4 regions of the Bacillus sp. ISL-39 genome follow, and region 4 is predicted to be linked to each of the others. Evidence: riboswitches for the same ligand, from Rfam matches in the RefSeq annotation. Region 4 holds a riboswitch; each other region holds the start of a gene.
The links. Region 4 has a riboswitch for S-adenosylmethionine ahead of J7E37_RS18720 (methionine ABC transporter ATP-binding protein). Riboswitches for the same ligand answer to the same signal wherever they lie in the genome.
Positions count from the first base shown of each region.

Region 1: another riboswitch for S-adenosylmethionine. It lies ahead of J7E37_RS07375 (trans-sulfuration enzyme family protein); the one in region 4 lies ahead of J7E37_RS18720 (methionine ABC transporter ATP-binding protein).
Region 2: another riboswitch for S-adenosylmethionine. It lies ahead of J7E37_RS02775 (LLM class flavin-dependent oxidoreductase); the one in region 4 lies ahead of J7E37_RS18720 (methionine ABC transporter ATP-binding protein).
Region 3: another riboswitch for S-adenosylmethionine. It lies ahead of J7E37_RS08055 (methionine biosynthesis PLP-dependent protein); the one in region 4 lies ahead of J7E37_RS18720 (methionine ABC transporter ATP-binding protein).

Region 1 covers NZ_JAGGQM010000005.1:263,130-270,809, forward strand. Annotated here, with positions in the region: gene J7E37_RS07355 (PspA/IM30 family protein) at 1-459, opposite strand, end outside; gene J7E37_RS07360 (lmo0954 family membrane protein) at 490-834, opposite strand; gene safA (SafA/ExsA family spore coat assembly protein) at 1,016-1,624, opposite strand; gene J7E37_RS07370 (YflT domain-containing protein) at 1,948-2,514, opposite strand; gene J7E37_RS07375 (trans-sulfuration enzyme family protein) at 2,655-3,797, opposite strand; SAM riboswitch class I at 3,882-3,983, opposite strand; gene J7E37_RS22025 (CBS domain-containing protein) at 4,108-5,289, opposite strand; gene J7E37_RS07385 (YitT family protein) at 5,653-6,519, shown strand; gene J7E37_RS22225 (hypothetical protein) at 6,597-6,731, opposite strand; gene J7E37_RS07390 (amidase family protein) at 6,756-7,680, opposite strand, start outside.
Region 2 covers NZ_JAGGQM010000002.1:219,584-227,263, reverse strand. Annotated here, with positions in the region: gene J7E37_RS02795 (DMT family transporter) at 9-929, shown strand; gene J7E37_RS02790 (sigma-70 family RNA polymerase sigma factor) at 1,534-2,196, shown strand; gene clpP (ATP-dependent Clp endopeptidase proteolytic subunit ClpP) at 2,217-2,798, shown strand; gene J7E37_RS02780 (LL-diaminopimelate aminotransferase) at 3,148-4,329, shown strand; SAM riboswitch class I at 4,412-4,517, shown strand; gene J7E37_RS02775 (LLM class flavin-dependent oxidoreductase) at 4,660-5,709, shown strand; gene J7E37_RS02770 (ATP-grasp domain-containing protein) at 5,740-6,693, shown strand; gene J7E37_RS02765 (hypothetical protein) at 6,903-7,445, shown strand; gene J7E37_RS02760 (DUF2785 domain-containing protein) at 7,500-7,680, opposite strand, start outside.
Region 3 covers NZ_JAGGQM010000007.1:27,721-35,400, reverse strand. Annotated here, with positions in the region: gene J7E37_RS08060 (M4 family metallopeptidase) at 1-1,225, shown strand, start outside; SAM riboswitch class I at 1,652-1,764, shown strand; gene J7E37_RS08055 (methionine biosynthesis PLP-dependent protein) at 1,940-3,055, shown strand; gene metC (cystathionine beta-lyase) at 3,052-4,230, shown strand; gene J7E37_RS08045 (bifunctional homocysteine S-methyltransferase/methylenetetrahydrofolate reductase) at 4,230-6,092, shown strand; gene metH (methionine synthase) at 6,073-7,680, shown strand, end outside.
Region 4 covers NZ_JAGGQM010000027.1:51,940-59,619, reverse strand. Annotated here, with positions in the region: gene J7E37_RS18730 (phosphoadenylyl-sulfate reductase) at 1-43, opposite strand, end outside; gene J7E37_RS18725 (YezD family protein) at 134-244, opposite strand; SAM riboswitch class I at 1,082-1,185, shown strand; SAM riboswitch class I at 1,468-1,571, shown strand; gene J7E37_RS18720 (methionine ABC transporter ATP-binding protein) at 1,660-2,691, shown strand; gene J7E37_RS18715 (methionine ABC transporter permease) at 2,681-3,331, shown strand; gene J7E37_RS18710 (MetQ/NlpA family ABC transporter substrate-binding protein) at 3,348-4,184, shown strand; gene J7E37_RS18705 (M20 family metallopeptidase) at 4,399-5,613, shown strand; gene J7E37_RS22350 (hypothetical protein) at 5,737-5,859, opposite strand; gene brnQ (branched-chain amino acid transport system II carrier protein) at 6,252-7,616, shown strand.

The sequences.
Region 1 (7,680 bases), on a different contig from region 4:
ATGGTGGGCGCGTGTTACATTTTCCCGGCCCATCAGTTCAAGCCTGCGGATGTGCATGTCTTTTAACTTATGCTTCATTTCTTCATACTTCCGCTCAAGCTCGAGCTGCTGCTTGACCGCATTTTCCTTTGCTTCCTTCAGCCTGGCTCCGCGCTCTTCATACTGCACCTGTTCCTGCTGTGCAAACTCCTGGAGGTCCGTTTCACCGGCTCTCATCGCCACCTCTGATTGATACTTCCGTTTTTCGGCCATTTCAAGTGCTTGCTGATGTTCACGGGCAAACTGTTCCTTCAACTGTCCTTGGCGCTCGAGCAGCTTTCTGACCTTTTCTGTTTCCGCTTCACATTCGCGAAGATACTGATTCAACAACGCTATCGGATTTTTCTTTTCCTTCTGGTCAAGTGCCTCGTGAAGATCTGCCATTACCGTGTTTTTGATTCTTGTTAATAGATTTGCCATTTACTATCTCTCCTTTTGATATTGATGATTTTATTTGTTATTCAATTGTGCCCACTGCTTTTCAAAGTTGACGAAAGGATCGTTATCTTCGCGAATCACATCCTCTTTTTTATCCCAGTTCTTGTATACAAGGTACAGGACATAAGCAGCTGCGATTCCCAGGATAGCCGGGACGTTAGAAGCTGTCGCCATCAAGATGACGAAGCCGGCGACTCCCCAGCCGATCTTTGCGGCAGTTGAATCTGTCTTTAAAAATTGTTTGACGACGAAGTAGAGCACCAGCAGGCTGACCCCAAGTCCGACGAGCGGGCCAAGGTTTGAAATCAGCACCATGGCTGCAATGGAACCGGCAACCAGTAAACCAAATTTTTTCATGTTCAATTCCTCCTTATCTCTTATGATTACATCTTACCTTTCTGGCAAAAATTCAATAACGTGCCTGAGCTTGATTTTGCACTAGGACCTGAGGCTTAGCTTGATACCGGACCATTCAATTCTGGGGCAACCAAAAAAATAACCCGGTCTCCATTAACCGGGTTATTTCCATTCGTACTATTTATTTTGCAATAAACATTTGCGTCCAATAGTGACCATAGTTGCCGCCGGTTACATGCCCGACACCAATATGGGTGTACGCAGGGCTAAGGATGTTCTTCCGGTGCCCAGGACTGTTCATCCATGATTGGACCACTTCATTTGGTGTTCTTTGGCCGGCTGCAATGTTTTCGGCAGCACTTCGGTAATTGATTCCGAAGCTCTTCATCATCGTGAAGGGACTGCCGAATGTGGGACTGGTATGGGAGAAATAATTTTTGTCTCTCATATCTGCTGATTTATATCTGGCGACCCTGGAGAGCTGCCAGTCAGCAGCAAGTGGCTTCAGGCCATTCTTGGCGCGCTCCTGGTTTGTAAGCTGGATTACCTGGCTTTCGATACTCTTTGTTGCTCTTATTGTAGGGATATTCACCCTCTGGCCAGGATAAATCAAATTTGGATTTTTAAACTGCGGGTTGGCGGCGATGATTTCGGAAAGTCCAACCTGGTACCTGACTGAAATTTTCCATAGAGTGTCCCCGGGCCGTACTGTGTGGACTTGCTGGGCAAACGAAACAGTCGGGATGGCTATTACCATTAAAAGCAGAGCTAATATTATTTTCTTGAACATTTTCCATCCTCCTCACCTGATAGGATGAGAATAATCCAAGAAATTATACTTTATTATTTTTTTATAAGAAAACATCACAAGCACGTTGCATATAGATTAATCAAGGGAGGAATGCGAATTATGGGCTATCTTTGGGTGATGACCATTGGTTTTGTCATTTGTCTCGGTATAATCGGCGGCATGTTGATGTTCTTCATCACATCCGCTTTCAATTACGATGACGCCAGTCGGATCGATTTATTGGATACGGAGAGAAAGAGTAAGTCGTAGGATGCCAAAAGGCTGCCAGAATGATCTGGCAGCCTTTTTATATGGCATGGTTATTAAAAGTCGCGTGTGTTATCAAAACGAGTGTTGGCAGGGTTGTCCGAAGTCAGCGGTGCATCAACTGGGTTTCCAGTCCTAGTGCCATCAATCGCTGTAGTACGATCATTCAGGCCAACTCTGTTTTCGTCGCGCTCGACAACAACGAGAATCTTACCTTCTTTTACATAGCCTTCGTAGCGTTCTGCTTCATCTTCCGGAATACCCATTCCGATCAGTGCTCCAGCCAAACCGCCTGCACCTGCGCCTACTGCAGCGCCAGTAAGTGTCGCAGCGATTGGGCCCGCAGCTACGATTGGACCGATTCCAGGGATCGCAAGTGCGCCGATGCCTGCCAATAATCCAGTAAGGCCGCCTAATACGCCGCCTGTTGCCGCTCCTGCAGCAAGACCTTCCTCAGTCTTTGTACCGGTAGCTTCGTTTACATCGTGAACCTCATCTTCGTTTTTACTGATTACAGAAATGTCATCGGTTGAGTATCCCTGTCTTTTCAGGTCCTCAACAGCCTGGATTGCGTCTTGCTCGTTATCATATACTCCAACAAGATGTTTTTCATGTTCAAACATATTAAAAGCCTCCTTTAGACGAGTAGTCCCTATAAAAATACCCACACACAGGAGGCGTAAACCTTATGTCGAACGATTAACTGCTGATATGATAAACCAAAGAGACTTTTTTAGTTAAATTCGAAGCAACCCGAAATTTTTTAATTTCCAGCCTCAGTCAGTGCAGCTTCAAATTGCTCGATTATATCCTGGCTATTCTCGATTCCCACTGAAATCCTGACTAGTCGATACGTAATGCCAAGCTCTGCCTGAGCCTTTGGAGGCAGCGCGCGATGGGAGGTTTTCAGCGGATGGGAGACAGTCGTTTCAACTCCCGCAAGTGTAGGCACAATCTTTATCCAACCAAGCGATTTCAAAAACCTGTCTGTATCCACGTGTTCTGCCAGTTCAATTGTTACGATGGCACCAAAACCTTTTTCACCTTCTGAAAATGGATAATATACCTTTGAAACATTCTGATGTTCCTTCAGACTGTCAGCCAGCAACCTGGCATTTTCCGATTGAGCTTTCATTCTTAAAGCAAGGGTCTTCAACCCTCTGCAAGTCAGCCACGCTTCAAACGGGCTGAGGTTCGCACCAAGATTCACGATTCTTGCGCGCGCTTCTGCTATCAATACCTTCTTGCCAACGATAACACCAGAGGTAACATCACTGTGGCCTCCGATGTATTTCGTGGCACTGTGGACGACAAGATCGGCTCCTAGCAATAACGGGCGGACATAAAGCGGTGTAGCGAACGTATTATCAACTAATACAGTAAGATTTCTTTTCTTAGCCAGCGCAATGACGTCCTCCAATTTTTCAACACGGAGGAGCGGATTTGTGATGGACTCTGTGTAAAGAAGTTTCGTATTGGATTTGATGGCCTGCTCTACATTTTCTAGGTCTGCAAACGAGACAAACGTTGTTTCGATTCCAAAGCGCTCCAATTCAGCTTTCAGCATATGAAAACTGCCGCCGTAAACATCATCAGCCGCAACAATATGATCGCCATTCTTCACCACTGCCAGGACACCAGCTAAAATCGCAGCCAAACCAGAGGAAGCTGCTGCCCCGTCTTCCGCAAGTTCAAGTGCCGCTAAGGATTGACCAAGTTCATCCGTATTCGGATTTCCAACTCTTGAATATAAATAATTTCCCTCTCCCTGATAAAAGCCCTCAAGCTCATCAAGGTCATTAAAGGTAAATGCTGATGTCTGATAAATCGGTGTCGCCTTGCTCTTAATTCCTGTTTGCTTCTTATGTATGGAATGAAGTACTTCCGTTTCAAATTTTTTCGCCATTTGGTCACCTGCTTTTAGAATTTGTAGTATGGAAAAAATAATCATAAAAAACCTCTCCAAATAAGGAGAGGTTACAGTCAGCCTCACTTATCTTCAGACTGCAATCTTCAGGAATTAGCACCTTTCATTTTAAACGATGGTTGCCGGGCTTCACAGGGCCTGTCCCTCCGCCGCTCTTGATAAGAGTTATTTCGGTTTTAAAAATAGTTTAGATAGCTGAAGTATATCAGCATCCCTGGTTTATCGTCAATGACAGTTCACACACTGAAAACACTGGATTCACGCTGGAGACAGCTGGAAGATTGGCTGCTCAATCTTCCGGATCGCTGTCAAGCAAGTCCCACGGCGTTATCACTCCAATTGGCTTCCCGTGGCGGTCTCCCGTTTCCGTAATGATGACTGCCTGCAGTTTCTTGCCTCTTGTATGGTATCGCTCGAATAATTCTTCAATATGATAAAGTGATGCAGCCTCATCCACAAAGGTCACAAAGTAATTTTTCCCCTTCGTCAAAAGCTCTTTTACACGGACATCCTCGAAATGGACCACACTGTCGGAAAAATGCTTCGCCAGCCACTGGATGATTTCCGTTGAAGTCAGCAAGGCAACATACTTATCATCCTTGTCGTAGACAGGGAATCGTGTAAAATCAAACTTATTGATCACCTTTAGAACATCTTTAAGATAGGCATCCTCGTAATAGTAAAACACCGGGCTGGTCGCGATTGATAGTGCCGTCTGCGGCTTCTCAAACTCCCTTGCGATCTCCTCAATCCGTTCGACCACCTCGATATGCGGCTCGGCAATATAATAATCTGCGTTCACCCGCTCATGGACAATCGCATTGCGGAGCTTCGCAAACTGATGCAGTTCACTTTTATATTTACGAACCAATGAATGATTTTTATACCCAGAGTACAGCAGTTCCACGAACGCATCGCTGTCCGTTCCCTTTACCATTTCCTTCAGCGCTTTGTGAATCCTGTTAAAGGCCGTCTCGAACTTGCCGGATTGCTCTTTATGCTTTACTTCTTGATCTTCTGAAGTTTTCGCTCCTGAATCAGGATTTTTGTTTGATGAATTCTTGCCGCCTTCATTCCCACCCTTATTACCATTGCCGTTTATCGATTGTTTTGAGGCTGGTTTGCCATTTTCTTTACCATTCTTGGATTGATTGGAAGATGCCTTTCCATTGCCATTGCCGGCCTGTTGGGTGGAAGACCTGCTTTTATCGTTTTTTGAATGATTTGAAGAAGAGTTGCCCTTTTCTTTTTTTGATTGATGTGATGGCTTCCCATTTTCGCTTCCTTTATTGCCATCATGCTTTTGATTTCTTTCATCAGCCCGCTTCAGTCTGTTTTCCTCATTCTCCTGCGGCTTAGGGTTAGTTCTCATATATGACTTTCTCTTATTTTTACCAGTCTGATGATTCTTCTTATTTTTTGAATCTGACTGATTATTTGATTTATGTTTAGCTTGAGTATTGTTAGCCAAAAAAAGCCCCTCCGTAATTTCAAATAACTTCCCCCTTCTCATTACCCCATTTACCGGTTTTACTAATCATGGATATATAATGAAAAAATACCAGCTAGCTTTAATGTTTGATACAATAAGTATAGTACATACATTACTAATTAATAGTAGAGTTTTTATAGAGTCTCTTTTCGTAAACTTTGTTGCTTTCATAGTCAAACGTAAAAATCAGGTTATGAATATTTACGTTTTCTTATGCATTTTCAGTTAAGGAGCTGCTAGAAAAGGGCCCCTTGAAGCTAGCCAATATGCGGTTGATAGATTAATAACGAAAAGCAACAATCAATGCGAAAACATTCTTAATAGAAAAGGGTTTGATCTTTAGTGGCAACAACGAAGAAAAAAAGAATAATCAAAGAGGTCACACAGCTTGTGACGATCACAATCGGCGCGGTTATCGCGGCATTCGGGCTCGATCTGTTCCTTGTTCCTAACGCGATCCTTGACGGAGGGGTCATCGGGCTGTCAATCATCGCAGCGGAACTGACGAACATCTCGATGAGTATATTCCTGTTAGTGTTTAACCTTCCTTTCCTATATATCGGATATCGGAGAATGGGATTGAAATTTACGTTCCGCACCTTATATGGAGTCATTATTTTATCCGGCGCGACTGCTTATTTACACCATTTTGAACCTGTGACGGATGATTTATTTTTAGCAACGATCATCGGAGCGGTAATCCTTGGCACAGGGGTTGGTCTGGTCATCCGGGCAGGCGGCGCACTGGATGGAACCGAAATCATCGCCATCCTTGTCAGCAAAAAGCGCACCGTCTCTGTCGGTCAGATTGTCATGGTCATGAACTTATTCATCTTCATTTTAGCCGCCCTGCTAGTGTTCAGCTGGGAAACGGCCATGTACTCCATCATCACCTATTTCATTGCCTTCAAGATGATCGACGTCGTCGTCGAAGGGATGGAGGAGCTAAAATCCGTCACAATCATTTCCGATGTTCCTGAAGAAATCGCCGAAGCATTGCTAAAACAATTAGGCCGGGGCATGACCTACATCCAGGGCCAGGGTGTTTTTTCAAGTGAACCAAAGAAAATCATCTACACCATCGTCAGCCGGATCGAATTGTCCACACTGCGCTCAGTTGTCAACGAAATCGATCCAAATGCGCTTGTCGCCATTGAAAATGTCGCCGACGTTTCAGGAAGCAACTTTGATAGGAGCAGCGGACATTAATAAGGCGGCATCAGCCTTGTGAATGAGGACAATTTTTAAAAAGTGCCCTGGCGAACAATCGCCGGGGCACTTTGCTGTCAATCAATCGGATTGTTGAATTTCTTTTCTTTCTGGCCTGTTGTGAATTCGACTAGTTCTTCGGGTGTATTGTTGCCCTTCTTCTTGTTGTTGTTGCGCTGGGCGTTTCCGTTGCCAAGCTTTTGTCTACCCATTCTACCTCGCTCCTTTTGATGGATTCATGAAGTAGTATGGATTTTTTCTCCGGCGTTTATTCTAAGTTCAGGCACCTGGCGCACCTTAGTTGCCTGCTCGTATGCATAGGCAAGCCTGATCAGAAATGGTTCGCTGAAGGCGGTACCTGTGAAGGTGATGCCGACTGGCTCTCCATCTTCAGTAAAAGCAGTCGGGACCGTAACGGATGGGTACCCTGCTTTTGAGCCGATTGTTGAGCCATCCATCGGGAACAGCACCGCATCCGCTCCATATTCTTTCAATGCATAGTCAATTCCCTGCTCCCTTGCCATATAAAGATTGTATTCGAGCTCTTCGAGGTACTCAGCCTCGGTCAGTGTCCCGCTTGTCGCATCCGATTCGAGCAGCACTTCCTGCCCGTATTTCAGCATTTTCTCGCCATGCTCATAATTGAAAGCAATCACGTCAGCAAGCGTCCTGACTGGAACATTCGGTGCCAGACCGTTCAGATAAGCATTCAAATCCGCTTTGAATTCATAGCTCAAAACTTTGTACCCCCAGGTTGCTTTCGCCGCCGGGATTTCTGCTTCAACGATCTCTGCGCCAAGCTCTTCCAGTTTTTCAACCGCTTTTTGAAAAATATGCTCCTGCTCCTGGGTCCACTTGCCAATATACTCTTCCCTGACAACAGCGATTTTGGCTCCTTTTAATGCATGTTCATCGAAAAGAGAGCCGTGACTGAATTCCGGAAAGCTGACCATCGTTGCCGGGTCTTGCGGATCCTGGCCGACAATCGCTTCCAAAAGGTAAACCGCGTCCTTTACAGTTCTCGCCATCGGGCCAGCTGTATCCTGAGTGTGGGCAATCGGGATGATGCCGCTGCGGCTGACAAGTCCGACTGTCGGCTTGATGCCCACCAATGAATTTTTGGAAGAAGGATTTAAAATCGAGCCATCTGTTTCTGTTCCA
Region 2 (7,680 bases), on a different contig from region 4:
GGGCCATTATGGAAAAAACAAATCTTCATCCACTCATGTTCATCGTCCTAGTTGTTGTCACTACATTTCTCATGGGCTCTTCTTTTACCGTCGGAAAGATTGGTTTAAATTATGTCTCGCCCTTGCTGTTGGTTGGATTAAGATTCACGATTGCCGGGTTGCTGATGGCGGTACTTGTAAGAAAAAGGAGTAAGCCGGACAAGCTCGCTGACTGGGGAAGGATTTTCACGATTGGTATGATGCAGACGGCAGGGGTCATGGGCTGTATTTTTCTTAGCTTGCGAACAATCACTGCTGGAGAGTCCTCAATCTTAACCTTTACCAATCCCTTGATGGTTGTGGTAATGGGAACGGTATTCCTGGGAATCCGTTACAGGCTTCTTCAGTGGATTGGGGCTGTTGTCGGTTTTTTCGGTGTATTCATTACGCTCGGATTCCATTTGCAACTGACAACCGGAACGCTTCTGGGACTTGGAGCAGCGGTGTCATGGTCGATCGGGACCATTTTGATCAAACAATGGGGCAGCCGCTTCAATGTCTGGGTGTTGACCGCTTATCAAATGCTATTTGGCGGAAGCATCCTGTTATTGTTGGGTGTGACTCTCGAAGTTCCGCGTCTGACGATCAATATGGTGTCAGTTACGGTCATATTTTGGCTGGCGATAATGGCATCTATCGTTCAGTTTGCGATTTGGTTTTACCTTTTAAATGAAGGTGACCCAGGAAAAACAAGCGCGTTCCTTTTCCTCGCGCCTTTTTTTGGCGTACTAACCGGCTGGGTTCTGCTCGATGAAGTCGTGGAGTGGTATGTGTATGCAGGCGGAGCGCTGATTTTCATAGGGATTTTTCTGGTGAACTGGACGTTTAAAAAGGGGACAGGGAATCATGAGGGTGACATAGATAAAGTGGCAAAACCATTAAATGGCTAGGCTGATTTCATAAGTTTCGTCACTTTTTCTGAATGTAAAATCGCTGCCTGGTTTTTACAAATGGCTCTTTTCACAAACTTTGTTGCTTTTGACTACAAAATAAAATTAAATGACCCATTTTTCTTCGCAAAATTGACTCCTTTGTAAGAAAAGAGCATGCCAACTTAATACCGACCTGCAAAATGGCCTTATAATAATACGTTAAAATCGGCTTTAGGATTTTAACAACAATCTTTACGAACAGACTTACAAATCCATTTTTCAAAATCCTTCAAAAAGATTAAGATACCTTTAATGATAAGAATATAAAAACAATTTTTAATGCGTATTTATTTCATAACTAAGTGTGATGTTTTTTTCTCACCTAAGACGGAAAAGGGATGAATCCATATAGACTTATTTGCTGGCTCTAATACCAACTTTAATAGCAATCACTTTAATACCATTAGCAGTAGTACTTAGAAAAAAATAAACGGTATGAAAAAGCTGGCTAAGTTGTTTACCAGCATATACTGAAAAAAGAATTAAAATTATTTTGTAAGGCCGTATCTTTTCTCTCCCTCCAGCCGTTTAAGGGGCAGAGAGGTTCAAAGGAGTGAACAGGATGTCGATCAATAAACTCAGGAGTTTGAATAGAGCAGAGGATTCCGGAATCATGATCCACTATAAAAGTCTGCAGCGATATTGCCGTTTTCTTACCAAGAGCAGCTGGGACGGCGATGACCTTGTCCAGGAAGTAACGGTGAAGGCAATTCGCCATTATGAGCCGTCTCAAATCAGCGCGGCCTTACTGAAAAAAATAGCTTATCACCAATGGGTGGATACAATCAGGAAGCAAAGCCGCGAGATAACGGGCATACCTGAAAATCTCGCCTCATTCACTCAGGGGAGCGTAAGGGATACAGTCGAGATGGTCATGTCCAAATTGACGCCGAAGCAGGCAGTGATTTTTATCCTGAAGGAAGCATTTCGTTTTCAATCACGTGAAATTGCCGAACTGCTGGACTCAACAGAAATGGCGGTTAAAGCAGCACTTCATCGTGCAAGGAAAAGGCTTGAGAGGGAAGGCGGCCTGCGTGAAGTGGATCAGGAACTGAATGACGAGGAAGAAAAGCTGCTGTCAGACCTGCTTTGCGAATCTCTTCAGTCTGAGGATCCGACTGTGCTGCTTGAAAATATCCAGGAGATTCCGGCACTTGCTCCTTGTTCACCGGAAATGTCTCTGCACTCCCGTTCACCTCTCTCTACTTTCAAAATGGCTGCGTAAGCAGGAAAGGGAGGACCAAAGTGAGTACAATTCCTTATGTCATAGAACAATCCAACCGTGGAGAGCGTTCATACGATATTTATTCAAGGCTTTTAAAAGACAGGATCATCATGCTTGGAGATGAAATCAATGACCAGGTGGCAAACAGCGTTATTGCTCAGCTTCTGTTTCTTGAAGCAGATAATCCTGAAAAGGATATCTCCATCTATATTAATAGTCCTGGAGGTTCAACCACAGCAGGCTTCGCGATTTTTGATACGATGGAATACATCAAGCCCGATATCAGCACAATCTGTATCGGAATGGCCGCATCGTTTGGAGCCATGCTGCTGCTTGCCGGTACAAAAGGGAAACGATTTGCATTGCCAAACAGTGAAATCATGATTCATCAGCCGCTGGGCGGTGCAAGGGGCCAGGCGACGGAAATTGAGATCTCAGCCAAAAGAATCCTTAAGCTGCGTGATCATGTGAACAAAATTATATCCGAGAGAACAGGCCAGCCAGTGGAAAAAATCGCAAAGGATACAGACAGGGATTATTTCATGAGTGCCCAAGAAGCACTCGAATATGGGATTATCGACAAAATCATCACACGAGAATAGTGGAGAGCTGCCCTGGGCAGCTCTTTTTGTGTTTTAACATCGATATTCGCAAATCTAACCTATCCGGTTACCCGAAATCCCAACTGGTATTAAATTGTTGGTAACAGGTATTAAAAGGCTTTCAATCAATGTTAAAAAAAATCAAACTGACATTAAAAATCACCACCAACTGGAATTATCCGCAATAAAAGCTTAATCAGTTGCAAGTTAAGGTGGATAGCAGCTCATATTATTTTTTTCTAGAACTGATCAAACGAAAATGCTATAATCGAATTTATATTTTAAAAATTCAGATGAATCAACCTCGACGAAAACATCATGAATGAATGAACAGTAAAGGGGAATGTCCATGAAAATCTACGGATCAGAAAAGATTAGAAAAATGACATCCAGTATTTTTCAGGAAGTGGTTGACCGTAAGCAGGCGGCCTTGATGAACGGGAAAGATGTGATCGACCTGAGTATTGGAAGCCCGGATTTTGGACCGCCTTCTTTTGTCATGGAGGAGCTTGCTAAATATTCGATGAATCCAGGGAAATATGGGTACACGCTTAAGGGAATTAGTGAATTTAACGAGGCGGTAAAATACTTTTACCATCAGCGTTATTCGGTTGAACTGGAAGCTGGAAGTGAAGTCCTGCAGCTAATGGGCTCGCAGGATGGGCTTGCGCATCTTGCTACAGCCATCATTGATCCTGGTGATTATGTACTTGTTCCAGATCCAGGTTACCCGATCTATGAAGCGAGTGTTACCATCGCAGGCGGCACTATTTATCCTATGCCTTTACTGGAAGAGAATAAATTCCTGCCGCAGCTTAATGAGATTCCTCTTGAAATTTTACAAAAAACAAAAATGGTGATCTTGAGCTATCCTGGAAATCCTGTCACTGCACTTGCTGACACCAGCTTTTTTGAACAGGTGATCGAATTCGCCAACGTACATAATATCCTAGTCGTACATGACTTCGCCTATTCTGAATTGATTTACGATCATAACCCGCAAATCAGTTTCTTATCCGTCCCTGGTGCAAAGGAAGTTGGAGTAGAGTTCAATTCACTCTCAAAGACTTTCAATATGGCAGGCTGCCGTATTGGATATGTAGCAGGAAATTCACAGGTCATCGATATTCTTGCTTCCTTTAAATCACATATCGATTACGGCATCTTTTACCCAATCCAAAAAGCAGCGATTGCCGCACTTACTTCTGATTATTCTTTCCTGAAGGATCAGCTAAAGCAGTATGAAGCACGGCGGGATGCTTTGGTATCTGGTTTTCGGGACAGCGGATGGGAAGTGGCTAATTCTCCGGCAACGATGTTTGTGTGGGCTAAAATTCCTGCCGGCTGGAAATCCCGCGATTTTGCCTTCAAGCTAATTGAGGAAGAAGGGATTGCCGTCGTTCCTGGTGATGCTTTTGGCAAACAAGGCGAAGGGTATGTCAGGATCGCTATGGTTCAGCCTCCAGAAAGACTAATAGAGGCATCTCGGAGGGTAAATAAATTTCTGTCAGGATTTCCGATAGAAATATAAAAATATTTCGATAAACGAATTGACTTTTGTTTGAATTTAGAATATTATCACTTTATTAAACTAAAATTTAATACATGATGTCTTCTTATCAAGAGAGGTGGAGGGAAAGGCCCTGCGAAACCTCGGCAACAGGTTCTGAAAGAATACTGTGCCAATTCCTGCGGACAATTTTGTCTGAAAGATGAGAAGAGAGTATTCTATGGCTCTCTTCTTAAAGAAGGGAGCTTTTTGTGTTTAGGAGGCTTAATTTTAAGTCTCTAATGTTTTTCCTGTAAAACCAACTTATCGGGTTGGTTAAGTTGAGTTTAAATGAGCAGAGGAGAGATTGTGATGAAGTATGGATTTTGGCTGCCGATATTTGGCGGATGGCTAAGGAATGTAGAGGATGAAAACATGCCGCCTACCTTTGATTATGCAAAGCAGGTGATTCAGTCAGCAGAAGAGTGGGGCTACTCAACTACTTTGATCGCCGAATTGTATCTTAATGATATCAAAGGCCCGGAGCATGACTCCCTAGAAGCCTGGACAACAGCTGCTGCTTTGGCTTCTGTGACTGAAAAAATCGAGATCATGGCTGCTGTTAGGCCGGGTTTCCACAATCCTGCAATCACAGCAAAGATGGCGGCAAACATAGACCAAATCAGCAACGGGCGATTTACCCTCAATGTCGTTTCTGCCTGGTGGGAGGAAGAAGCGCGTCAGTACGGCGGGATCTTTACCGAACATGATGAAAGATATGAGCGGACTACGGAGTTCATTGATGTACTCAAGGGACTATGGAGTGAAGATAGCTTCTCTTATGAAGGGAAGTTTTATCAGCTGAAGGATACGAAGCTGTTCCCGAAACCAGTCCAGCGGCCAAATCCGATTCTTTATGCCGGCGGGGAAAGTCCAAAGGGAAAACAGACTATTGTTGAAAAATGCGATGCCTATGTCATGCATGGCGGAACAGTAGAAGAAATTGAACAGAAAATAACCGATATGAAAGACCGCAGAGCTGCTACGTCAAATCCAGGACTGTCAGAGTTCGGAATGGCTGCCTATGTCATTTGCCGCGATACCGAAAAAGAAGCATTTGCAGAATTGGAACGGATCACGACTGTAAAAGAATCAAGTGCCTATGCGGGCTTTAAGGACTTTACAAGCAAATCCCAGCTTGAACAGCAAATTCAGCTTCAGGATTACTCGGTATCAAACCGTGGACTGAGGCCAAATTTAGTAGGGACACCAGAACAAATCGCCGAGCGGATATTGCAGTATGAAGATGCCGGTTTAGGATTGCTATTACTGCAATTCTCTCCGCAGCTCGAAGAAATGGAACGTTTCGCAAAACAAGTAATGCCGCTTGTTGAGGCAAAAAGAAAGCAAGCGATTGTATAATCTACATTAAACTAAGGGGAGGAAGAAATAATGAGCAAAGTATACATCATCCATGAAAATAGTGAATGGACCATTCATTTAACAAAGAGGCTTGAGGAGCTGGGGATTCCTTTTGAGGAATGGCATCTGGACGAAGGCCTGCTGGATTTATCGAAGGAACCGCCAGAAGGTATTTTTTACAGCAGGATGAGCGCTTCCTCTCACACAAGAGGCCATCGCTTCGCCCCTGAATATACAGCGCAGGTTCTATCGTGGCTGGAGAACAACGGCAGGAAGGTATACAACGGATCCCGGGCGCTGGAACTGGAAGTAAGCAAGGTCAAGCAATACCTCGAGCTGGCCAAGCATGGAGTAGAAACTCCGAGGACAATTGCGACTGTCGGGAAAAAACAGCTATTGGATGCTGCGAAGGAATTTGACGGGAAGGCATTTATCACGAAGCATAATCGAGCAGGAAAAGGTCTTGGGGTCCAGCTGTTTCAATCAATCGAAGCACTGAAGGCATATGTTGACGGACCTTCTTTTGAAGAACCGGTTGATGGTGTGACACTGATTCAGGAATATATCCAGTCCCCGGAGGGCTATATTACCAGATGCGAGTTTGTCGGCGGCCAGTTTGCTTATGCAGTGAAAGTCGATACTTCGGAAGGTTTTGAATTATGCCCGGCTGATGCATGCCAGATTGGAGACCTGTTCTGCCCGGTAGGTGAAGAGGTTGAAGAAAAGCCGAAATTCCAGGTAATTGAAGGCTTTAATGATCCCATTATTGAAAAATATAAAAGAGTACTTGAATCAAATAATATTCATGTTGCCGGAATTGAATTCATCAGAAACGAGGCAGGGGAAATCTTCACTTACGATATCAATACAAATACGAATTACAATCCCGATGCAGAGGCAAAGGCAGGAAAATTTGGCATGCTTGAGCTGGCAAAGTTTTTAAGAGAAAAGCTGGCTGCCGAGTACGGGGCTGTGACAAGATAAGCAGGGATTTCCCCTGCTTTTTTTGTTTTTTCTGAGGTAAAATGTGATAATCTATCTTGATTGGAAGTATCTTCAGTGTCCTGGCGGTGGGCTTTGGAGCAAACGTTTGGAACAATAAGAAATAATGTTTGGTTAGTTTTTGAGTATTTGGGTAAATTTTGAAACTTTTCCAGCGTTCTTCCGTATTAAAAGGTAAAGGGGGAGAAAAGATGAAAAAGTTATCATTTATTCTTATAATCCTAATACTATTGCTTTTCGGCTGCCAGCAAAAACAAAATGGAGCGCTCGATACTAGTAAACTCGAGAAAGTGGAACAAACCGGGAATGCCACCGAGGAACAGTTGAAAAGAATACCGATCTTATATAATGTACCATCCTTGAAAGTAGGCTTAGATGCATTGCCATTTGAAGTATACCCGCCTAAGGAACTTCCTTTTGACGGTATGCCGCTGAAAATGACCATTGAGGATTTCAAGCACGATGGGAAAGAGTTAAGAGTCGATTTAATGAGTGTTTCAAAAAACAAAGAAGATAACATCATTCTTATGATTTCTATCCATAACTTTAAAGTGGAATACGCCGAGTCGTTAGGGGATGAAGTTCAAATAACTGAAGAAGTCGCAGGGTACTATAACGGAACCCTTTCTTTTGAAAAGGATGGGGTCTATTATAATATTGGCTACAACAATCCGAATATATCCGAAGAGCAGATTAAGAAAGACACCATTTCATTGGCCAAACAAATGTTATAAGTATGAAAAGGACGCAAAGCACCTTTGCGTTCTTTTTAGTCCCCGAAAATTTCTTTATACTATGATTTGAGATTTTAAAATACGTTCAATCTCCTGTCTTGTATTCATCCCTGTGTTTAAAAACAGCAGCCGGAAGTAAAGCGATTTTATGAATTGATTTACATTCGTGTTCATCCGGAAGAAGTAAGGGGTATACCCAGCTGTATTTTTAATATCCACTACTTTGTTTGATAGA
Region 3 (7,680 bases), on a different contig from region 4:
CAAGCTTTTAAAAGTCTCCAGCAAAAAATCCCAGAGAGATGCAATTGCCGTGGCTGAAGGTGATTTGGGCTACAAGCCTGAATATGAAGTAACGCCAACGGCTGAATTTGTTGTTTATCCTGGTGAGGATCAAGCAGTGTACGCTTACCATGTCACGTTGAACTTCCTGAGCCCTGAACCAGGCAATTACCAGTACTTTATCAACGCTGTTACAGGTGAAATTATTAATAAATACAACGCCATTGATACTGCTGGAAAAAACAATCCTTCTTTAAACGGAGCAGATACGGTTGGATCAGGTGTCGGAGTGCTGGGTGACACGAAGTCGTTGAACACGCTTCTTTCAAATGGCTCTTATTACTTACAGGACAATACTCGCGGAAATGGTGTGTTCACCTATGATGCCAAGAACCGCCAGAGAACGCCAGGTTCCCTCTGGGTCGATGCGGATAATAACCTGAACGCTGCTTATGACGGAGCCGCAGTAGATGCCCACTACTATGCAGGCCTCACTTATGATTACTATAAAACCACTTTTGGCCGGAATTCATATGACAACAATGGCGCAGCGCTGAATTCCACAGTCCATTACGGCAGAAGCTACAACAATGCATTTTGGAATGGGCAGCAAATGGTATATGGTGATGGAGATGGCGCTACCTTCATCCCGCTTTCCGGTGCTCTTGACGTAGTGGCGCATGAACTGACACATGCTGTGACTGATTTCAGTTCTGACCTGGTTTACCAGTATGAATCAGGTGCATTGAATGAAGCGATTTCCGATATCTTCGGCACACTTGCTGAATTCCATGACAACAATAACCCAGATTTCGAGATTGGCGAAGATATCTACACTCCAAATACGGCTGGTGACGCCCTTCGTTCAATGAGTGACCCTACAAAATATGGTGATCCGGATCACTATTCGAAACGTTATACTGGAACATCCGACAATGGCGGAGTCCATATCAACAGCGGAATCATCAATAAAGCTGCCTACCTTCTGAGCGAAGGCGGTTCACATTATGGAGTATCGGTCCCGGGAGTCGGAACAGATAAAATGGGAGCGATCTTCTACCGTGCAAACACTGTGTATTTCACTTCTTCCACGAATTTCAGCCAGGCACGGGCAGGAACTGTACAAGCAGCAAAAGACCTGTATGGTGTAGCTTCGGCAGAAGTTGAAGCTGTCAACAAAGCATTTGATGCTGTAGGAATATATTAATAACTTTAAATTTAGTAAGACTGGCTCATTTATTCTTGTGAGCCAGTTTTTCAATGCTGATGCTCCCGCGCTTTCTCGTTTGAATGAAAGAATAGAATTATGGTTTTGAGTAAGCTGGATTGAGTCTGCTGAAGCTTGGCAGCTTTGGCTTAGGATCATGAAAAACTGTCACAAAACAAAGGGAATTTTGGCAGCTTTGACCTCGAAACCAGAATAGTTGTCACAAAACCCGCAGAATCTTGACAGCTTTGGCCACACACACTGAAAAGCTGTCAAAACAGAATCACTATGCCATGACGGATACTTTAATTAAACTGACACTATAGGAATCTTCTGCATATATACTTCACTGCTTTAATAAAATGATTGACATCCTGCAATAATGGCTGTAATATTTAGAGAAATTTAATAATTCAATAATATGAAATCTTATCCAGAGAAGCTGAGGGTCTGGCCCTGTGAAGCTTCAGCAACCTTCAACTATTTTTTGTTGAAAAGGTGCTAATTCCAGCAAGTTTTAAAAACTTGGCAGATAAGAAGAATGGCTATCAACTGTAAAAGTCTTCTTCTTAAGAAGGCTTTTTTGTTTTATTAGGGACTTCTCGTAACCGACTTCCTGCAAAATTGTAGATCAAGTCCCTTTTAAGTCGATTATCTCGTCTTTTCATAAAACAAAAATTGCCATCTGACTATCTTTCATTAGGAGTGAATACATTGGCAGAAATCGATACGAAGTTAGCGCAGCTTGGCAACAGAAGTGAATCATCAACAGGTGCGGTCAACCCACCAATCTATTTAACGACGGCATACCGCCACGAAGGGATTGGCCAATCGAGCGGATATGATTATGTCCGCACTGGCAACCCTACTCGTGAAATTCTTGAAAAAGCGATCGCAGACCTTGAGGAAGGTGAACGGGGATTTGCCTGCAGTTCCGGAATGGCAGCAATCTGGACCGTTCTGTCCTTATTTGAACACGGGGATGAATGGATTGTCTCTAAGGATTTATACGGAGGAACTTACCGTCTTCTTGAGCAGGGTTTCAAAAAGTGGGGGTTAAATAGTACATATGCTGACATGGCAGATCTACACGAAATCAAATCCGCAATCAATCATAGGACAAAGGCTCTTTTTGTAGAAACGCCGACAAATCCGCTGATGGAGCAGGCTGATATTGAAGCCATCGCAAATATCGCAAAAGAGAGCGGTATTCTGCTGATTGTGGATAATACCTTCTACACCCCCCTGCTGCAAAAACCATTGGCTTTAGGTGCAGATATCGTGATCCATAGTGCAACTAAATATCTTGGAGGTCACAATGATGTCCTTGCAGGGCTCATCGTTGCCAGGGGACAGCAGATATGTGATTCCCTCTTCCTTCATCATAATGGCGGTGGTGCGGTGTTAAGTCCTTTCGACTCCTGGCTGCTCATTCGCGGGATGAAAACACTGGCATTAAGGATGGAACGCCACGAGCAAAATGCCAGGGAACTGGTAGATTATTTGCAGAATCATCATGCAGTGAAGGATGTCTTGTATCCAGGCAGAGGCGGAATGATTTCTTTCAGAGTACACTCTCCTGCTATGGTCAATCCGTTTCTTAAAAGTCTATCAACCATTACTTTTGCAGAAAGCCTTGGTGGCGTCGAAAGCTTCATTACCTACCCTGCGACTCAGACACATGCTGATATCCCAGCTGAAATTCGTGAAAAAACCGGGGTTTGTGACCGACTGCTTCGATTCTCTGTGGGAATCGAAAATGTTGCCGATCTGATAAATGATTTAGACGACGCATTCCAAAAGGCAAGCCAGGAGGCAGAAGCGATATGAGCAGATATACATTCGAAACCCATCTGCTCCATAACAAGCATAAATTCGACCCTGCAACCGGTGGAGTAAGCGTACCGATCCAGCATGCCTCAACCTTCCACCAGCCGTCGGCAGACAAGTTCGGAAAATATGATTATAGCCGCAGCCTTAATCCAACCAGAGAGGCACTTGAGGAAATAATCGCCGAGCTAGAGGGCGGTGTACGAGGTTTTGCTTTTTCTTCCGGGATGGCTGCCATTTCAACTGCCTTTTTGCTTCTTTCTCAGGGAGATCATGTAGTCATCACCGAGGATGTTTATGGCGGGACATATCGAATGGTTACTAATGTTTTGAACCGTTTTGGAATTGAGCATACTTTTGTGGACATGACAGACCTTGAAGCGGTAGAACAAGCGATTAGGCCAAATACTGCATTATTTTATGCTGAAACTCCCTCTAATCCGCTGTTGAAGGTAACAGATATTCAAGCGATCAGCGAAATAGCGAAGAAACACGGCGCACTTACATTTGTTGATAATACTTTCATGACTCCATACTTGCAGCGTCCGCTTGAACTTGGAGCTGATATTGTCCTTCACAGCGCCACAAAGTTTCTTTCCGGCCACAGTGATACTGTGGCGGGTCTGGCGGTAGTTAAGGATGAACAACTGGCCAATAGGCTTTATTCCCTGCAGAACTCGTTCGGGGCAGTCCTGGGGGTTCAGGATGCGTGGCTTGTCATGAGAGGCATTAAAACCTTGTCAGTCAGAATGAACCAATCTCAGCAAAGCGCAAAGAAAATCGCTGGATTTTTAAAGAAGCAGCCTTTAATCAAGGATGTCTTTTACCCTGGTCTTGCGAATCATCCGCAGTCAGACCTTCAGATCCAGCAGGCATATGGGCCAGGAGCGGTTCTTTCATTTGAACTGGAAGATGCGGAGGTTTTAACTAGATTTATAGAACAAGTGAAACTTCCAGTTTTTGCAGTCAGCCTTGGAGCAGTAGAATCCATCCTCTCCTACCCTGCAAAAATGTCACATGCGGCCATGCCGCAGGACGAACGAGAAAGGCGTGGAATCACTGATGGCCTCCTTCGACTCTCTGTCGGGCTGGAAAACGCCGGCGATTTGATTGCGGACTTTGAGCAAGCTTTTGATTACATAGGAACTTTAGCAGCACAAAAGGAGGAAGTCTAATGAGTTTCCTGAAACGACTGGAAAATGAAATATTAATTGCCGATGGAGCAATTGGCACTCTCCTCCACTCTTATGGAGCCGGTATCTGTTTTGAAGAGTTGAACATTTCCCATCCTGAAGAAGTAATACAGATTCATAAGGCCTATATAAATGCGGGTGCCGACTTAATCCAGACGAACACATACGCAGCCAATTATATAAAACTTGAAAGATATGGGCTCGAGGATCAGGTAAAAGAGATTAATAGTGCGGCGGTAAAGCTCGCCCGACAGGCTGCAGGCACTGATGCGTATGTACTTGGCACGATTGGCGGCAACCGGGGAATCAGGCCTTCCGCCATCCCGATTGAGGAAATTAAAAGAAGCTTCAGGGAGCAGCTATACTGTTTACTCCTTGAGGGCGTAGACGGACTTTTATTAGAGACATTTTATGATATGGAAGAAATCGAGACCATTCTTGAGATAGCCCGGAAGGAGACCGACCTGCCAATCATTGCTCAGGTATCCCTCCAGGAAATAGGAATCATGCAGGACCAGACCCCGCTTCAGGAAGTTTTCAATAGACTAGAGGATCTTGGCGCTGATCTTGTGGGTCTGAATTGCAGACTTGGTCCCCATCATATGATTTCCAGTCTTGAGCAGATAGAGCTGCCATCAAAGGCCTTCCTTTCCGCCTATCCGAATGCCGGACTGCCTGCCTACACAGATGGTAAATTCCATTACGAAGGCAATCCTGAGTACTTCGGCAAGTCTGCCCGCAGCTTCCGTGACCAGGGAGTCAGGCTGATTGGCGGCTGCTGCGGAACGACTCCAGAACATATCAAAGCATTTGCTGATGAGCTAAAAGGGTTGCCGCCAGTGTTGGATAAGAAACTCCCTGCAAAGAAGCCGAAAATTGTTGTCACACCCGCTGACGTAAAAAGACCTTTAGCTCCACTTCATCAAGTGGTGAAAGAACGTCCATCCGTAATCGTGGAGCTTGACTCACCTCGAAAACTGGATACGACACGCTTTTTTGAAGGAGCAAAAGCATTAAAGGATACTGGTATTGATGCCTTGACCCTTGCAGACAATTCACTTGCTTCACCCAGAATTTCAAATGCAGCTATCGGCCATCTGGTAAAAGAAAAAATCGGTTTGCGACCACTTGTACATTTAACTTGCCGTGACAGGAACATCATTGGCCTTCAGTCACATTTAATGGGTTTGCATACACTCGGGCTGCATGACGTGTTAGCCGTAACGGGTGACCCTGCCCGTGTCGGTGATTTTCCTGGTGCTTCGTCTGTTTTTGATGTTTCTTCCTTCGAGCTAATAGAGATGATCAAACAGTTTAATGATGGTCTCTCCTATTCTGGAAAAGATTTAGGACAAAAAGGTGCATTCTCTATTGGTGCTGCCTTCAATCCAAATGTTCGTTCCATCGAAAAGGCTGTCATGAGGATGGAAAAGAAAATCCGCGCTGGTGCAGATTATTTCATCACCCAGCCAGTTTACTCTGAAAAAATGCTTTTGGAGGTCCATGAAGCAACAAAGCATATTGATGCCCCTGTTTATATCGGACTCATGCCGCTAACAAGCAGCAGAAATGCTGAATTCCTTCATAATGAAGTTCCCGGCATCAAGATTTCACAGGAAATACTCAACATTATGGCGAAATTCAATAATGAACCGCTGCTGTCCAAAAAGGAAGGCATCGCGATTACAAAAGGTTTGATTGAGGCTGCAGCAGAACTGTTTAACGGAATCTATATCATCACACCTTTTATGAATTATGAGATGAGTGTTGAGTTATCGAGCTACGCTAATGAGTGCAGCAGCCTTCTAAAGAGGAGGAAACAGAATGTCAACCTTGTTAACTGAACAGATGAAGAATAAAATCCTGATCATGGACGGAGCGATGGGAACGATGCTCCAGCAGGCAGACTTGACCCCCGCAGATTTTGGCGGAGAAGAATATGACGGCTGTAACGAAATCCTGAATATAACTGTTCCGGAAGTAATTGAAAATATCCATCGGGAATACTTTGAAGCCGGTGCAGACATCGTGGAGACCAATACCTTCGGTGCTACGAGCCTGGTCCTTGATGAATATGGCATCGGCCATAGAGCTTATGAAATCAACAAAGAAGCCGCCCTTATTGCCAGGAAAGCGGCTGACAAGGCCTCCACTCCCTCCCAGCCGCGATTTGTGGCTGGTTCAATGGGTCCGACTACCAAAACACTAAGCGTGACCGGTGGCTCAACCTTTGAAGAAATGTCTGCTTCCTATGAAGAACAGGCGCTTGGCTTGATCGATGGGAATGTCGATTTGCTCCTGCTTGAAACGAGCCAGGACTTGTTGAACGTAAAAGCGGCTTATACCGGCATCCAGCGTGCATTTCAGAAAAGTGGCAAAGAACTACCTCTCATGATTTCTGCCACAATTGAGCCAATGGGCACGACACTTGCTGGCCAATCTATTGAAGCTTTTTATATTTCAGTCCAGCATATGAATCCGATTGCGATCGGACTTAATTGCGCAACCGGACCGGAGTTCATGCAGGAACATCTGCGTTCCCTGTCCTCCCTTTCGACTGCTGCTGTCAGCTGTTATCCGAACGCTGGGCTGCCTGATGAGGAAGGTCAATATCATGAAACGCCTGACACGCTCGCTCAGAAGCTATCTGACTTTGCCCGTGAAGGCTGGCTTAATATTGTTGGCGGCTGTTGCGGCACTACTCCTGCACATATTAAGGCGATTTCGGAAAAAATGCAGGAACGCCCGCCAAGGCAAACGGAAGAAAATAAGCTGCATATGGTTTCGGGGATTGAGCCTTTCATCTATGATGATCCAACACTAAGGCCAATTATGGTTGGTGAACGGACGAACGTGATCGGTTCCAGAAAATTCAAACGCCTGATCTCAGAAGGCAAACTGGAGGAAGCAGCAGAAATAGCGAGGGCTCAGGTGAAAAATGGAGCCCATGTCATCGATATCTGCCTGGCTGACCCGGACAGAGATGAACTTCAAGATATGGAAGGTTTTATTAAGGAAGTTGTTAAAAAAGTGAAAGCGCCGCTTGTGATTGACTCTACTGATGATGAGGTAATTGAAAAAGCATTGAGTTATTCGCAGGGTAAGGCAATCATCAATTCCATCAATTTGGAGGATGGCGAAGAAAGGTTCGAATCAGTTGCACGCCTTATCCACAAATATGGTGCAGCTGTCGTGGTAGGAACGATTGATGAGGAAGGTATGGGAGTTTCCGCTGAAAGAAAATTGGAAATTGCCAATCGGTCATACGACCTTCTTGTCAATAAATATAAAGTACCGGCACAGGACTTGATTTTTGATCCGCTTGTCTTCCCAGTCGGCACCGGGGATGAACAATATATTGGATCAGCGAAAGCGACCGTGGAGGGAATCAGGAGAATCAAAGAAACTTTCCCGGAAACACAAACGATTCTT
Region 4 (7,680 bases):
CGGAAACTTCCTTCCAGTTTTGATAAGTTACTGCAGCAGACATAACTCCATCCTCCCATTCTTATAAAAAAAAGGCAGTCTCCCATCAAGAATGATGGAGACCGCCTCTAGTTTTTCTAGTCAGCGTTTCTTATCAGCGTTTCTTATTTGATTGGAGACGAACCTTTTCATTTTTCTCAATTTGGACTATCCTGCCATCCTGGACAACCAATGTGATGGATCCGAACTTTAAAGTTTTCAGCATATTTTCCAGAACTTTATAGAGTTCTTCCGTCTCCTCTGTTTTCAAGCGGCTTCGCCTCCCTAAATTATTGTCTACCCAGGAATGCTTTGCTGTTTGTGCAGCTTAAAATGATTTCTTTTCAATGCAGAAAACGTTAAACGGAATTGGTTTGTGTTGGGTAGTGGTTCGCGTTGGAATAAATCCTACCATACCAGTAGGATTAATGCAATTTATTTTTTTGAAATTTATAAATTCTTTCTTTAGTACTATTTTAGTTACTTAAAAGGGTGAATATTAATATATAACTGTAGGCTGCCAACTATTTTTTGACAGCGTTCCGTTATATTTTGTTTGCTTAATAGCATTAACAAAATGATTCTTCCCTTTCAGCACTTCCGTATAAATCTTGCTTTTTCCCATATACGGGCTAATCATTCGTTGTGACAATACGGCAAAAATGCAACACTGTATTCGGCTTGATCAATTTTCCCTGCGAAGAACATAATTTTCCTTCGCTGAACAATTTCAACTTCAAGGATAATGATTGGACTGACACCTGTTACTACAGCTTTCTCCATAATAAAAGTAAAGCAACTTATAATATGCCATTTTTCGGCCTCTTGCTACGACGTAAAATTCCAGTCTAAAACGAACCGGACTTTAATAGAATCCTAGCCCGAATTCCTGTCTGGATTTCAGATAGCTTTGGCACTCTTTCCCCAATGAACTTCCCCTTAATTTCTAAATGCTTCTATTTTCCCATTTTTGGATTTTAAAAAAAATTCCTAAGAAAATGATTGACACACACTCTTTGCAGCATTAGAGTAGTAAACAAGATTTAAAACCGAATATTGTTACTTCTTATCAAGAGAGGTTGAGGGACTGGCCCTATGACACCTCGGCAGCGGACTCCTTTGGAGGACTGTGCCAAATCCAGCAAGCATGAGCTTGACAGATAAGAAGAGGCCGACTTTTCACTTGATGTCCTCTTCTTTCTGAAGGGGACTTTTTGTTTTTCAAAGGCTCTTTTCTCAAACTTTGTTGCTATTGACTACAAAAAAGGATTGAATTGCCTATTTTTCTTCCCAAAGTTGACTCTTTGTGAGAAAAGAGCAGGCAAACTTTATACCGAACAGCAAAATGACATTCTTAATTACGTTAAAATCGGCTTTAGGATTTTAACAACAATCTTTACGAAAACAGCTTTTTCAAAAGATCCCCACCTACAAATCCATATCGATACTTTCTTATCAAGAGAGGCGGAGGGACTGGCCCTATGAAGCCTCGGCAGCGGACTCACATTGAGGACTGTGCCAAATCCAGCAAGCATGAGCTTGGGAGATAAGAAGAGATATTGTCCAGCAATCGTTGCGGCATGCCCTCTTCCTGTTTCCAGGAAGAGGGCTTTTTTTATAATCCACAAAGGAGGAAGACTGATGATCACATTTGAGCAAGTGGAAAAAGTGTATGAAAGCCGCGGGAACAAGGTAGCGGCACTGAATGGAATTGATCTGGAAATCAAAGAAGGAGAGATATTCGGAGTCATTGGTTTTAGCGGTGCAGGAAAAAGCTCGCTGATCCGCTGTGTAAATTTACTGGAACGGCCCACATCAGGCAGGGTGATTGTGGATGGCTGCGACATGACTTCCCTTTCAGTAAAAGAAGTCAGGGAGATAAAAAAGAATATCGGCATGGTATTCCAGCATTTCAATCTGTTAAACTCGAAAACTGTTTTTGATAATGTCGCGATGCCGCTCATTCTCGCAAAACTTCCAAAAGCCAAAATTAAAGAGCGGGTCTATCAGCTCCTCGACTTTGTCGGCCTGGCTGATAAAGCTGACAATTATCCAGACCAGCTATCGGGAGGCCAGAAGCAGCGAATCGGAATTGCCCGGGCTCTGGCAACTCAGCCGAAAATCCTGCTTTGCGATGAAGCGACATCTGCGCTTGACCCGCAGACAACCAGTTCGATCCTGCAGCTTTTGAAAAAAATCAACAAGGAGTACAACATAACGATTTTAATCATTACCCATGAAATGTCCGTCATCCGTGAAATTTGTGACAGAGTTGCTGTCATCGAGGATGGAAGAATCATCGAAGAAGACACTGTCTTCAGTGTTTTTTCATCACCTAAAACAGAAACTGCAAGAAATTTCGTCAGCACCATCATGAATGACAGTATTCCTGATTCCGTGCACAGGATTATTGAAGGACACTCAGGACTGAATAAGGTATTCCGAATCAATTTTGTCGGAGATTCAGCCGGTCAGCCGCTTCTTTCCCAGCTATCAAAGAAATTCGATATCAATGTCAATGTTCTTTTCGGCAATATCACAGAGCTTCAAGGTATACCTTTCGGAAACCTGATTGTCGAGTTCCAGGGCAGTGATAAAGAAATTTTGAGAGCTCTTAATTTTATCGATCAACAAAAAGTAAGCATAAAGGAAGTGACAGCACATGCTAGTTAACTCAGAGCAAATTATTCAGGCTTTAATTGAAACACTGCAAATGGTGGCGTTCTCGCTTCTGTTTTCGGCAGTCCTCGGAGTGCCGCTGGGAATCGCGCTTGTGGTCACCAGGAAAGGCCATTTGCTTGAAAACGCACCTGTCTTCAATGTACTCAACAGCGTTATCAACGTCTTCCGCTCTGTGCCATTCATCATCCTGCTGGTCGCAATCATACCGCTGACCCGGCTGATTGTTGGCACGTCAATTGGTACAGCCGCGGCTGTCGTGCCGCTCGTCTTCTATGCAGGTCCGTATATTGCCAGATTGGTAGAGAATTCCCTGCTGGAAGTGGATCCGGGCGTGATTGAGGCAGCCGAATCAATGGGAGCCACTCCCTGGCAGATTGTCTTCAAATTCATTCTACCCGAAGCGATGAGCTCGCTGATCCTCGCTTTTACGATTGCGACTGTTGGATTGATCGGTGCATCAGCAATGGCAGGGGCAATCGGCGGCGGCGGACTGGGCGACCTGGCGATTACATATGGCTACCAGCGTTTTGATACCCAGACGATGTTCATCACCGTTGGCATCTTGATTGTAATGGTTCAGGGACTTCAATCCCTTGGAAATATATCAGCTAAAAAAATCAGAAGAAGATAACCAGGAGGAAATCAAAATGAAAAAACTTTTATTAGCATTGATTGTACTTAGTCTCGCAGTATTCGGCACGGCATGCTCCAGTTCTTCATCATCCGCGAAAAGCGAAGAAACCGTCAAAGTGAAACTTGGCGTCAGCGGCACGGATCACAGGGTCTGGGATTTTGTCGCTAAAAAAGCGGAAAAAGAAGGAATTGATGTCGAAATCGTCACTTTCTCAGACTATGTCCAGCCAAACCTTGCCCTAGCCGAAGGTGAATTGGATGCCAACTCATTCCAGACTGTTTCCTATTTTGATGCGTTTATCAAGGAACATAATTTAAATCTTGTACCAATCGCTACTACTGTGATCGCACCAATGGGTATTTACTCAGATAAATACAAAGACGTGAAAGATATTCCGGAAGGCGGAAAGATTGCCCTTGCAAATGAAGCTACGAATATGGGAAGAGGACTTCTGTTACTCCAGGAAGCTGGTTTGATCAAGCTTGAGGACGGCTTTGATGGTATTGGCTCCCTTGATAAAATTGTGGAAAATCCCAAGAACCTTGAATTTGTGACGCTTGTCGCCGGCCAGACTCCGAGGGTATTGCCTGATGTGGCAGCATCCATAGTCAATAATGGAATCGCAGTCGACGCAGGACTTACACCGAAGAAGGATGCGATCTTCCTTGAGAGTGCAACTGCCACTCCATATATCAACATCATCGCAGTCCGTGAAGAAGACAAAGACAATAAAAGTTTGAAAAGATTAGCTGAACTTTACCAGGAGGATGACACAAAGGAGTTTATCGAGAAAGAGTACAAAGGAAATACAATTCCTACCTTTGTGCCGCTTAGCAATATTGGCTGGTAAAAAGACATCGGCCATTCTGTGACCGTAATTTTGGAAACTTCCCTTTTACGGTCATAATCCCAATCTTTCTGCGACCATATGGTGAATATCACCTTTATTGGGACACATCATCGAGCGTGCTGCGAGAACAATGTGATTTTTTCAGTCCAAAGAGATTGCACAAGTTGGATCAATATCATCCATTTTTCAAAATACAACTCAAGGAGGATTCAGGATGACAACACCAGTTAAAGTACTTAAGGAGTTAAAGGAAATCATTACAGGTAACGTTGAGCTTAATAAGGAACTTTACTTATCGACCAGCCATGATATCCATGAAAGACCGGAAATCGGCAATGAAGAATTTTTCGCCTCTGCCCGGCTTATCAAGATTTTAGAGGATGAAGGTTTTGAAGTAGAAAAAGCTGTGGCGGGACACCAAACCTCCTTTGTTGCACGGAAAAAGGCTGAAAAAGGTGGACCATCAATCGCCTTTCTGGCAGAATATGATGCCCTTCCGGGGTTAGGCCATGCTTGCGGTCATAACATCATTGGCACGACAAGTGTTGCCGCTGCGATCGCGCTAAGCAAAGTGCTGGATGAAACTGGCGGTGAAGCGGTCGTATTTGGAACGCCTGCCGAGGAGGGCGGCCCTAACGGAAGCGCTAAAGGAAGCTTTGTAAAGCATGGCCTTGTTGAGGGAATCGATGCGGCATTGATGCTGCACCCTTCCGGACAAACAAGGTTGACAACGTCTTCCCTTGCTGTTGATCCACTCGACTTTGAATTCATCGGCAAGCCAGCCCATGCAGCCGCATCGCCTCATGAAGGTATCAATGCACTGGATGCGGTGATCCAGCTTTTCAACGGTAGTAATGCATTGAGACAGCAGTTGACTGATGACGTACGAATCCACGGAATCATCACCCATGGAGGTGATGCACCGAACATCATTCCTGAATATGCAAAAGCAAGGTTCTTTATCCGGGCTGCAACACGGAGCGGTTTAAATGAAGTAACCAGCCGCGTCAAAGCAGTCGCTGAAGGGGCAGCCCTGGCAACAGGAGCAAAGCTGAATATTATCGCTTTCCAAAATGAGGTTGATAATCTTCTGTTGAATGATCGATATAATGAAGTTTTTAAAAATGTCATCGAAGACCTTGGGGAGACAGTAGCAACTGATGAAAGGGACGGAATTGGCTCAACCGATGCAGGCAATATCAGCCAGGTCGTGCCAACCATCCATCCTTATATCAAAATTGGACCGGACAATCTTGTTGCCCATACTGTTCCATTCCGGGAAGCAGCCGCTTCTCATCAGGGGGATGAAGCCTTGCTTAAAGGGGCAAAAGCATTAGCTTTGACAGCTTTTCAATTAATCACAGACCAGGATTTATTAAAAGATATAAAGGCTGAATTCGAGAAAAGAAAAGCTGCGGAAAATAATTAATTCCCATTTACTTCATAATGAGAACCCTTGTACAATCGCAAGGGTTCTTTATAATGTTCGAAGTCAGCTATCCTTGACTGGCCCATTAATATAACTAGCTCAAACAAATGAACAGAAGCAAGACTACTTCTGTTCTTTTGTTCCTGCCACACTGATTAAGAAATCAATTGCTTCCATTTCTTCACGGGTCAAATACTGTCCTATATCTAGATTCTTCAAAATGGCTTCTGCTTGTTCGATCGTCATTAGATTCTCTCCTGTACTAAAATTATTCCTTCTATACTATCGGATGAGAATGGGTGTTTTTTAATACCCACTAAACTAATCCAGATTACGCCCCTGAAAGCAGCATTCGATTGAATTAAACCGCGAACTGCTTTCCTTCTATTCAAAAAATACTAAAAACTTAATTGACTTGTGAAGAGTTAGTAGATATAGTAGTGTGTATTATTCTTCTTTTGGGTTGCATGAGAAGAAAGACTACATTTCCTTGTGATTCATTGAACAAGTATTAACTGCCTTTCCAGCGATTGGAATGTTCTTTCCTGTTTATGAGGATTTATAGAAATTTCTCCTGATCCACCTAAAGAAGTGCTTGAACCAGAATTCACAACATCAAGAAGAGGAGACAAGTGTATATGCAGCAAAAAATTTCGTTTTCAACCTATGCCCTGATTGGGACCATGCTATTTGGAATGTACTTTGGAGCGGGGAATTTGATATTTCCTATTCAACTAGGGCAGCTGGCAGGCACAAACTTCTGGCCAGCATTAATTGGATTCCTTGTAACAGCCATCGGCCTTCCTTTTTTAGGCATATTGGCGATTGGCCTTTCGGGAAGCACTGGTCTGCGTAATCTAGCCAGCAGAGTGCACCCTATTTTTGGTATCGGCTTTGCGACAGTTCTTTACTTGACGATTGGGCCCTTTTTCGCGATTCCACGAACCGCCACTGTTCCATTCGTTGTTGGCTTTGAACCCTATATTGCTCCAGGACAAGCTGGTTTGTGGCTGGGGATTTTCAGTTTCGTTTTCTTTGCCATCGTTTACTTCTTCTCACTGCATCCTGCGAAGGTGATGGACTACATTGGGAAATACCTAACACCCGCTTTTCTTGTATTTTTATTTTTATTAATTGGCATCTCCATCATGAAGCCTATGGGCAGCTTCGGGGAACCGAGCGGTGCTTATGCAGATTTAGCTTTTATGACAGGATTCAAAGAGGGATATAATACAATGGATGCCCTTGCCTCCCTGGCATTTGGAATTGTTGTCATCAATGCCATTAAAGGCCAAGGAATAACCAGAACAAAGGATATTGCCAGGGCTACATTGAAATCAGGTATCTTCGCAATGACATTGATGATGCTGATATACGGACTTATAACATATATGGGCGCTTCCAGCGTATTGGCTATTGGAACATTCGAGAATGGCGGACAGATTTTTTCTGCAGTCGCCAAACACTATTTTGGGCCCTACGGTGCAATCCTGCTGGCTATCATTATTGTTCTTGCATGTTTAAAAACAAGCATTGGGTTAATCACGGCATGCAGCGAGTTTTTTCATGATTTATTGCCAAAGGTTTCTTATCAAAGGTTTGTGCTTCTTCTTTGCATCGTTTCTTTCACAATCGCAAACTTTGGTTTGAACAATATCATCCAATTTGCTGTACCTGTTTTAATGTTCCTGTACCCATTAGCAATCATCCTCATCTTATTAACTCTGATATCACCGCTTTTCGGAAATAAGCAAAGCGTATATGCGGCTTCAATAGCGATGACATTCTTTGTGAGTATTTTTGATGGCTATAGCGCTTTGGTCGTTAATCTGCCGAATATAGATATTTCTTTATTCAACTCCATAACGTCTATATACAAGGATTATCTACCTCTATACGCTATTGGTCTTGGCTGGATTATTCCAGCGTTCCTAGGTGCAGTCATCGGTTATATTTTGCCTAAAGCTCAATTACCGGTGAAAAAATACCAAAAAGAACTGTAGATTTTTTCTGCAGTTCTTTTCTTTTCCTACTTTAAATATTCAAAAATTTCAAAAGGAATCTACA